DNA from 2 places in the Pasteurella oralis genome. Region 1 is predicted to be linked to the other one. Evidence: riboswitches for the same ligand, from Rfam matches in the RefSeq annotation. Region 1 holds a riboswitch; the other holds the start of a gene.
What was found. A riboswitch is a leader RNA that binds a small molecule or an ion and turns the genes downstream of it on or off. The one in region 1 is predicted to bind thiamine pyrophosphate.
Positions count from the first base shown of each region.

Region 2: linked by a shared signal. The riboswitch ahead of thiC (phosphomethylpyrimidine synthase ThiC) and the one ahead of ACFSAV_RS09815 (ABC transporter ATP-binding protein) in region 1 are both predicted to bind thiamine pyrophosphate.

Region 1 covers NZ_JBHUFP010000025.1:83,608-88,819, forward strand. Annotated here, with positions in the region: gene ACFSAV_RS09805 (DNA recombination protein RmuC) at 1-580, shown strand, start outside; gene ACFSAV_RS09810 (YnfA family protein) at 801-1,127, opposite strand; TPP riboswitch at 1,262-1,361, shown strand; gene ACFSAV_RS09815 (ABC transporter ATP-binding protein) at 1,434-2,156, shown strand; gene ACFSAV_RS09820 (ABC transporter permease) at 2,156-2,908, shown strand; gene tenA (thiaminase II) at 3,375-4,028, shown strand; gene ACFSAV_RS09830 (ABC transporter substrate-binding protein) at 4,048-4,995, shown strand; gene thiM (hydroxyethylthiazole kinase) at 5,033-5,212, shown strand, end outside.
Region 2 covers NZ_JBHUFP010000007.1:36,566-41,777, reverse strand. Annotated here, with positions in the region: gene pgi (glucose-6-phosphate isomerase) at 1-1,136, opposite strand, end outside; TPP riboswitch at 1,348-1,442, shown strand; gene thiC (phosphomethylpyrimidine synthase ThiC) at 1,562-3,490, shown strand; gene ACFSAV_RS06255 (HesA/MoeB/ThiF family protein) at 3,613-4,365, shown strand; gene thiS (sulfur carrier protein ThiS) at 4,390-4,590, shown strand; gene ACFSAV_RS06245 (thiazole synthase) at 4,607-5,212, shown strand, end outside.

The sequences.
Region 1 (5,212 bases):
TGAAATAACTCGTCACAGTAAATTACGTGAACATATTAAAGCGATAAAAAATCATATCGATGACTTATCACGTAAAGATTATAGCAACTTAATTGGCATGCGCAGCCCAAATTTTGTTCTGATGTTTATTGCCCTTGAACCTGCTTATATCGAAGCAATGAAAATGGAGCCAAACTTATTTAATTATGGTTACGAGAAAAATGTTATTGTCGTTTCGCACACTACTTTAATGCCTATTTTACGCACAGTTGCAAACTTATGGCGAATCGAGCGAGGGAATAGTGAAGCTAAAGAAATTAGTGCTCGAGCAGGTGACATTTATAATCAAATTTGTTTAATTGCAGAACGTTTGAATAAGCTTGGTAACAGCATTTCTACAGCCAGTACACATTACAACAGCACAGTAACCGCGCTTATTGGACAGCAAGGCTTAGTTGGAAAAGTTGAACGTTTTAAAGCACTTTCTGCAAAAGCCAATAAAAATATGCCTACCGTAGAATTATTACATAATGATATCGAGAACGAACGGTTACAAATGGTAAAAGCAGAAGAAAATCAAACCGAAAGCCAAACGAGTTAATCTACTCAATAAAAAAACAGCAGTAAATATTAACTTGTTGCTGCTGTTTTTTAACTTTATTTGATTTGTAATTCCACATACTGCTGACGAATAATGTCCTTAAATCGCTCACTCGCCAACACCCAGTCGATAGGAACGAGAGACATCCAATTAAAAAAGCTCGCGAAAAATAATAGTCGCTTTTTATCATATGCAATTTTATTTCATAAAATGACTCTCTTTAACCCGATTTCTCGGTAAACATAATTACTGCCATACCTATTAAACAAAAAGCAACGCCTAACCAATCCTGCCAGCGTAAAGGTTGACCATCAACTAACCACAGCCAAATCAGTGCTACGCTAATATACACGCCACCATAAGCTGCATAAATTCGCCCACTTGCGGTAGGATGTAAGGTCAACAAATAAACAAATAATGTTAGGCTAAGCGCAGCTGGAATCAGTAGCCACGCGCTTTTTTCTTGACGTAGCCATAAATAAGGTAACCAACAGCCAATAATTTCAGCTAATGCAGTTAAAATAAATAAACCCAAAGTTTGTAGCATAAACTATCCTTAATCATTCACTAAAATAGAATACTCTGCTGAAGAAATCATCACAACTAAATTAAATAATGTGATATTGATCACAATTCTTTAATAAATTACTTCTCTTTTTAACTAACTTAGGTAGCCTTATTGCACTTTAGTCGGGGTGCTTTACAAAATAAGTAAAGCTGAGATGATACCCGTGAACCTGATACAGCTCGTACTGACGTAGGAAACTAATTATGCCAATACTTCCCCCTTTTCTTTTATCATTTTCTATTTTTCAATTATTTTTCTTGCAACGCTGAATGAATGGTTTAAACCATGAATGCCGTTGAAATTCGTAATTTAACTTTGCGTTATAATCAAGCGCCATTATTTGCTGATTTTTCTTTTTGCTTGCCCAAAGGAAAATGGATAAGCTTACTCGGTGCATCTGGTGTGGGAAAATCAACGTTATTACGTGCGATTGCAGGATTAGAAAACACTGCTAAAACGCAAGGCGAAATTCATTTCCCACAAGGGGGAAAAGTCAGCTACATGGCGCAACAAGATGCGCTCTACCCATGGCTATCTGTTTTAGATAATGTCCAACTCATTCATCATTTGAACAACACAAAAAATGCAGCGACAATCGCTAGAGCTAAACAATTGCTGACTGCAGTAAACATGGACAACCACCAACATAAAGCCTGTTATTACCTGTCTGGCGGGCAACGTCAACGCATTGCACTTGCTCGTACGTTAATGCAGGAAGCAGAAATCATTTTAATGGATGAACCTTTCTCGGCATTGGACGCCATCTCTCGCTTACAATTACAAAATCTCGCTCATACCTTATTGAAAGATAAAACCGTATTATTTATTACACATGATCCACAAGAAGCTATTCGTTTAAGCGATGAGATTTATATTTTGCAACATTATCCTGCCACGTTATCCACTAAAATTTCACCTATAGGCGATACACCACGAGAACTCGTGCAACACGATTTATGGCAATTACAACAATATCTACTTAACCAACTGATGCAGGGTGCAATTTGATGAAGGTGATCTCCCTAATTAAAGTCGCTTTTTTAGCTTTATTTTTACTCATTTGTTGGCAAAGTGCGGTCAGTTTTTTTGCTATTCCACATTATATGTTGCCGCCACCAACAGACATCTTAACGCAACTGACCAGTCGCTATGATTTACTCTGGCAGCATGCACAAGTCACCATGTTAGAAATCGGTTTAGGATTGAGTTTGGGTGTTATATTAGGCTTAATCTCCGCGCTATTACTCAGCCTATCTCCCCATTTATCCGCATTGTTATTGCCATTACTCGTTATTTCACAAGCTATTCCAGTATTCGCTATTGCACCCTTATTGGTGCTTTGGTTTGGCTACGGTCTTGCCTCCAAAATTGCTATGACTATCTTGATTATTTACTTCCCTGTCACCGCAGCCTGTTACGACGGACTACGCAATACACCAATGCAATGGCTCGAATTAGCTAAAACCATGAAAACTTCACCCATTGCAATGCTATTTAAAGTCCGCCTCCCCGCAGCCCTTCCCTCTTTTGCCTCTGGATTACGTATCGCAGTTTCTGTCGCCCCTATTGGCGCAATTGTAGGCGAGTGGGTCGGTTCTTCGCAGGGATTGGGTTATTTAATGTTACATGCAAATGCACGCATGCAAGTCGATTTAATGTTTTCAGCACTATTTATCTTGATGCTGATAAGTTTAACACTGTATTTCAGTGTGGATTATTTACTGAATAGATGGATCCCATGGATAAGATATTTGAAGTGATTTCACTTTTCTTTGTTTGGGCAAAGATAGATCAGCAAAAGGTAAATAAGCGCTTTTGAATAGCATTTTAACAACAGCTCACTGGGTAAACGAAGCAAATAAAAATTGCATAGATTGAGGGTCTTTATTTCATAGTATTGACCTAATGGAAAATTCAACGCTACAGAAGTAGCAAAACAAGAAACAGAATAAAGTGCTTTTAAAGTGCGGTCATTTTTTTAAAAATTTTAAAATCTCACCGCACTTTTATAACCAGCTAACTCAATGAAGCCTTTGTGTAAGCTGCCTGCTTGGAAAAGGCATTTTTAAGGAAATAACATTACGTAACGAAGTGAAAGTAACTTATTTATTGTTAAAAAATTCCTTTTTAATCAAGGATAAGCTACTTAGTCGGGGTATACCTTTCTTTTGCACAAGTAAAAGAAAGTAAAGATGAAACCTTACGTTAAAAATGATAGGAAACAACATGTCTACAACACAACAACTCATCAACAACGCAAACCAATATTGGCAAACATATATTCACCATCCCTTTGTACAACAACTTGCCAACGGCACATTGCCGAAAATCTGCTTTCAACACTATCTCAAACAAGATTATTTATTTCTGTTTCAATACAACCGAGCATTGTCACTGGGGATTTATAAAGCAGAAAATTTTGTCCAAATGAAAAACGCACATGATGCAATTGGCGCATTGTTGCACGAAATTCAGCTGCATATTCAATTTTGTGAAAGCTGGGGAATTGATGAAAAAACTTTATTGAGCACTAAAGAATCTGCTGCTTGTGTGGCATATACACGCTATGTGTTAGACATAGGCATGACAAACGGTTTAGCAGAACTTTACACAGCTATTGCGCCTTGCGCCATTGGTTATGCGGTGATAGCCAAACATATCGTGGAAAGTGATATTAGTCCTAAAAATAATCCATATCAAGCATGGATTGATGCTTATTCAGGTGAAGAATTTCAAACAGCTGCACAAAATACTACTAACCTATTAGACACACTGTGCGCAAATTTAACTGATACACAGATAAAGAAATTACAACATATTTTTAATACTGCCACCCGAATGGAATCTGCATTCTGGCAAATGGGCTTAGATTTAAGTTAAACAAAGTAGGAGAAAGATGATGCAAAAATTAGTTAAAAATACACTCACTCTGGCACTCGCAATGGGAGTCAGTTTTTCCGTATCGGCAAAAGAAAAATTGACGTTATTACTCGATTGGTTCGTCAATCCAGATCACGCAGCCATTATTGTGGCGCAACAAAAAGGCTATTTTGCACAAAATGACTTAGAGGTTGAAATTATTGAACCTGCCGACCCTTCTCTTCCCCCTAAACTGGTTGCCGCTGGTAAAGCAGATTTAGCCGTTGATTATCAACCACAACTGCAAATTCAAGTTGCCGAGGATTTGCCATTAACACGCGTTGGTACACTGGTTTCAACACCACTTAATAGCTTGATTGTATTAGAAAAAAGTAATATCAACAGTTTAGCTGATTTAAAAGGCAAAAAAATTGGTTATTCCGTGAGCGGTTTTGAAGATTCTTTGTTAACTGCAATGCTTAAATCGGCAGGATTAACTAATAAAGATGTAGAAATGATCAATGTGAATTGGTCGCTTTCTCCTTCTGTTATTAGTGGTCAGGTTGATGCAGTGATCGGAGGGTTCCGTAATGTAGAGCTTAACCAAATGAAGGTCGAGAAACACCCTGGTCGTGCGTTTTACCCCGAAGAACATGGTGTACCGATTTATGATGAACTTATTTTGGTCGCTAATAAACATAACATGGCAAAAGAAAAAATTAGTAAATTTCTGACCGCACTTGAACAAGCGACAATTTACACATTAAACCATCCTGACGATGCATGGCAAGCCTATGTGACCTATAAACCAAAAGAGTTAGATAATGAGATCAATCGCTTGGCTTGGCAAGATACTTTACCTCGCTTGACATTACGTCCTCGCGCGTTAGATGGGCATCGCTATGAACGTATGGCTGTATTCTTGAAAGATAATGGGTTGACAAAGGTCGTTAAACCATTAAGTGATTATGCAGTAGAAATTAAATAATTTTTTACGAGATATCGACATAAACAACAAATTAAACATGAAAAATTACCTAACCAAAATCAAAACCCAAAATCCCCTTATTCACAATATTACCAACGTGGTAGCAGCAAATTTCTCTGCCAACGGATTACTCGCTATTGGAGCCTCGCCATTAATGTCAGCAGCAATAGAAGAAATGGACGAAGTACCTCGTATTAGCCAAGCTTTAGTGATCAAC
Region 2 (5,212 bases), on a different contig from region 1:
CCCCAAATGATTGGTCCCGTTTGATAATTATTAATCTCCTTCCCATCACGATCAATGTATTTTCCATTTGATTCCATATTACCTTGTTGGAAATACGCCGCAAAACGATGTAAGTATTGATCATAAGGTAAGATAGCTTCTGTTTGCGCCCCTAAAAAATTCGTATTCCATAAGCCAACGAGCGCTAAAGTAGTTGGAATATTTTGTTCGATTGGCGCGGTACGGAAATGTTGATCCATCGCGTGCGCCCCTGCTAAAAGAGCTTCAAAATGCTCAAAACCAATTGATAATGCAATAGATAATCCAATCGCTGACCATAATGAATAACGACCACCAACCCAATCCCAGAATTCAAACATATTATGAGTATCAATACCAAATTCAGCTACAGCTTTAGCATTGGTTGAAAGGGCAGCAAAGTGTTTCGCTACATGCTGCTGTTCTTTAGCACTTGCTAAGAACCAATCACGCGCAGAAATCGCATTTGTCATAGTTTCTTGAGTGGTAAAAGTTTTCGAAGCCACCAAAAACAGGGTCGTTTCTGGATTCACTTTCTTCAACACTTCCGCGACATGTGTTCCATCAACATTCGATACAAAATGTAAATTCAAATGATTTTTATAAGGACGTAGTGCTTCAGTAACCATATAAGGCCCTAAGTCTGAACCACCAATACCAATATTAATCACATCAGTAATTGCTTTACCTGTATAACCTTTCCATTCACCTGAAATGACACGTTGACAAAACGCTTTCATTTTTGCTAATACCGCATTTACCTCTGGCATCACATCCTGCCCATCAACTAACACTGCTGTATTTGCTCGATTACGTAATGCCGTATGTAAGACAGCACGATCTTCGGTTCTATTGATTTTTTCACCTGTAAACATTGCTTCAATAGCATCAGATAATGCACATTCATTTGCTAATTGACGTAACAACGCTAATGTTTCTTTAGTCACATTATTTTTCGAAAAATCCACCAAAATCTCGTTATTAAACATCAATGAATAATCTGCAAAACGATCTTTTTCTTGAGCAAAAAGTTGCTGAATTGTCACCGCACTTTGTTGTTGGTTATGCTGTTCTAAGGCTTTCCATGCAGCAGTAGATGTTGGGTTAATGTTTTTCATAGCTTTTCCTTTTTTATGTCATATCAAATGAATGAAATAATATACTAAATTAGTTTTTTGGTTAAGAGGCAAAGGTTGAGTAAAAGCAAAGTTAAGTTTTATAAATCAATTAATTGTCTTATTTCTCTCCAAAGTCACAACTATTTTGTGATATAGCTCACATTTCTCAGTTTCTTTCTTGTTTTTTTTGTTTCTTTACTTTTATACTCTTGCCCACTTGTCGGAGTGCTTTCGAGCTGAGACCATATTGGGATCCGTCGAACCTGTTAGGTTAATACTTGCGTAGGGAACAAGTTAAAATTCATCAAAATTAGACCGCTCTTTAGTGATAAGGGAAACCTTATTTAACTAAAGCGATGAGTTCACCCCTCCCTCACTTCAACAAGCAATTTACTTTATTACACATTAAAAAGGTATATTTGCTTATGTCAAAACTTACAACTCGCCGTGAAAAACGTGCTTCAGCCCAAAGTTTCATTCAAACATTAAAAGGTTATCAGCATCCCAGCTCTTCGCGCATTTACCTGCAAGGCTCACGAGCTGATATCCAAGTACCTATGCGTGAAATTCATTTAAGTCCGACATTAGTTGGTGGTGATAAAGATAACCCGCAATATGAAGCTAATGAGTCCATTCCTATTTATGACACGTCAGGCATTTATGGCGATGAAAATCAACACATTGATGTTACTAAAGGTATCCCTGCTTATCGTGATGCTTGGATCTTAGAACGTAGTGACACTGAATACCTCACAGGATTAAGCTCAGAATATGCTAATCAACGCTTGCAAGATAACACATTAGATGAATTGCGTTTTCAGCTTAAACGTCAAGTCAAACAAGGCAAAATAGGAAAACGAGTAACGCAATTACACTATGCACGTCAAGGCATTATTACGCCAGAAATGGAATTTATCGCGCTTCGTGAAAATATGGGACGAGACAGAATTAAAAGCGGAATACTATTACAACAACATCAAGGACAGAATTTTGGTGCTCAAATTCCTCCCCATATTACACCTGAATTCGTACGCCAAGAAGTCGCCGCTGGTCGTGCCATTATTCCTTGTAACATCAATCACCCTGAATTAGAACCAATGATTATTGGACGTAATTTTTTAGTCAAAGTCAATGCTAATATTGGTAACTCTGCTGTGACCTCATCAATAGAGGAAGAAGTAGAAAAATTAGTATGGGCTATTCGTTGGGGAGCAGATACAGTAATGGATCTGTCTACTGGACGTCATATTCACGAAACACGCGAATGGATTATTCGTAATAGCCCTGTGCCAATTGGTACTGTCCCACTCTATCAAGCATTAGAAAAAGTCAGCGGTGTCGCTGAAAATCTTACTTGGGCAATCTTTAAAGACACGATTATCGAACAAGCCGAACAAGGAGTAGATTATTTTACAATTCATGCTGGCACCTTATTACGTTACATCCCAATGACAGCAAAACGCTTAACTGGCATTGTTTCTCGCGGTGGTTCAATTATGGCAAAATGGTGCCTAGCTCACCATTGCGAAAATTTCTTATATACTCATTTCCGTGAAATTTGTGAGATTTGTGCGCGCTATGATGTATCGTTATCTTTAGGTGATGGTTTACGTCCAGGATCAATTCAAGATGCCAATGATGAAGCCCAGTTTTCAGAGCTGTATACACTAGGTGAGCTCACTAAAATTGCTTGGGAATATGATGTCCAAGTGATGATAGAAGGTCCTGGACACATTCCAATGCACATGATTCAACGTAATGTTACTGAAGAACTCTCTCATTGTCACGAAGCGCCATTCTATACGTTAGGCCCTCTTACCACTGATATTGCCCCAGGTTATGATCATTTCACTTCTGGCATCGGAGCTGCCATGATTGGCTGGTTTGGTTGTGCGATGTTGTGTTATGTGACACCAAAAGAGCATTTAGGATTGCCTGACAAACACGATGTTAAACAAGGGTTAATTACTTATAAAATAGCCGCTCATGCAGCAGATTTAGCTAAAGGCCATCCTGCTGCTCAAATTCGCGATAATGCGATGTCAAAAGCCCGCTTTGAATTCCGTTGGGAAGATCAATTTAATCTTTCCCTTGATCCAGAAACTGCACGAACCTATCACGATGAAACCTTACCACAAGAATCGGGCAAAATAGCTCATTTCTGTTCTATGTGTGGTCCGAAATTCTGCTCGATGAAAATTTCACAAGAAGTGCGTGATTACGCAAAAGAGTTACAACAAATAGATGTTACTAATATAGACGAATCCCAAACTAAAGGTTTGCGTGAAATGGCAGAAAAATTCCGTGAAAAAGGCAGTGAAATTTATCATCAAAGCCAACATTTAACACAATAACTTTGTAAATTATTTAAATATTGAGCTTAATAAAAAGAAGACGCTAAATGATGCGTCCTCTCTTATGCAAAAGTGCGGTCACTTTTCGCCAAGTTTTATATCACTAAATCAGAGAATACAAAATGCCATTATCCGATCAAACATTTTTACGCTATAGCCGCCAGCTATTACTTGAAGAATGTGGGCTTGAAGGGCAAATACGTTTAGAAAAAAGTAGCATACTGATTGTTGGCTTAGGTGGATTAGGTTCTGTTGTAGCACAGTATTTAGTCGGTTCTGGTGTAGGAAAAGTCTATCTTGCCGATTTTGATACAGTTGATATTAGTAATCTTCCTCGCCAAATTTTATACAGTACAAAAGACATTAATCTTGCGAAAGTACAAGCAGCTAAAACCCGTTTAACAGCGATTAATCCACAAGTCGAATTAGTCACCATTACTGGTCAACTGGGTTTGACTCAGCTAAATTATTGGGCAAAAAAAGTCAATTTAGTCTTAGATTGTACAGACAACATGCCTACACGCCATCATATTAATCAAGCTTGTGTTGGGCTGAATAAACCCCTCATTTCGGGTGCAGCTATCGGTTTATCAGGGCAACTGATTAGCCTAACAGATTATCATACGCAAGGTTGTTACGCTTGTTTATATCCTGATCAAGAACTAGCACACTTAAACTGTAAAACAGCAGGTATTCTCGCTCCTGTAGTCGGTACAATTGGCTGTTTACAAGCGCTTGAAGCTCTGAAATATCTATTGGGCTTAAACGTTTCTAGTGCAGGCAAATTAACATTATTTGATGCCAAAAAACTCACATGGCAAACCCTCTACTTACAGCCCAACAAGCAATGTCAAATTTGTCATTGCCATAGTTAAATCTCTTTTTTCAGCAGGATAATTATGGAAATTTATTTAAATGACGCAAAGCTCAATCTAGAGCAAAACTTATCAATACAACAACTGATTGAACTGCAAAAACTAAATCAACAAGGTTTAGCTATTGCAGTGAATCAACAGGTTTTACCTCGCTCAGAGTGGAGCACCTATCAATTACAAGCCAATGATCGTTTAACAGTTTTTCGTGCAATTGCTGGCGGTTAATCATCAAGGATATTATATGCAAACCATAAATTCTATTACACAAGATGCTTTAGTCATCGCTGGTCACCAATTTAAATCTCGTTTATTTACTGGTACGGGTAAATTCTCACATCCCCAATTAATGCAGCAAAGTATTATAGCATCAGGTTCACAGCTGGCTACGATGGCGATGAAACGCATAAATTTGCAACAACAAAATGATGATATTTTATCGCCATTATTAGACATTGGAGTGAAATTATTGCCCAACACGTCGGGGGCTAAAAATGCAGAAGAAGCTGTATTTGCCGCGAATCTAGCACGAGAAGCACTACAAACTCACTGGATAAAATTAGAAATTCATCCTGATGTTCGTTATTTGTTACCTGATCCAATCGAAACACTAAAGGCGGCAACAATATTAGTCAAACAAGGTTTTGTTGTCCTGCCTTATTGCGGAGCAGATCCCGTTTTATGTAAACATTTAGAGGAAGTTGGCTGCGCCGCAGTAATGCCTCTTGGCTCACCAATTGGTTCAAATAACGGCTTAAAAACTCGGGAATTTTTACAAATCATTATTGAACAAAGTCAAGTACCTGTAGTAATTGATGCAGGTATTGGTGCACCAAGCCATGCAGCAGAA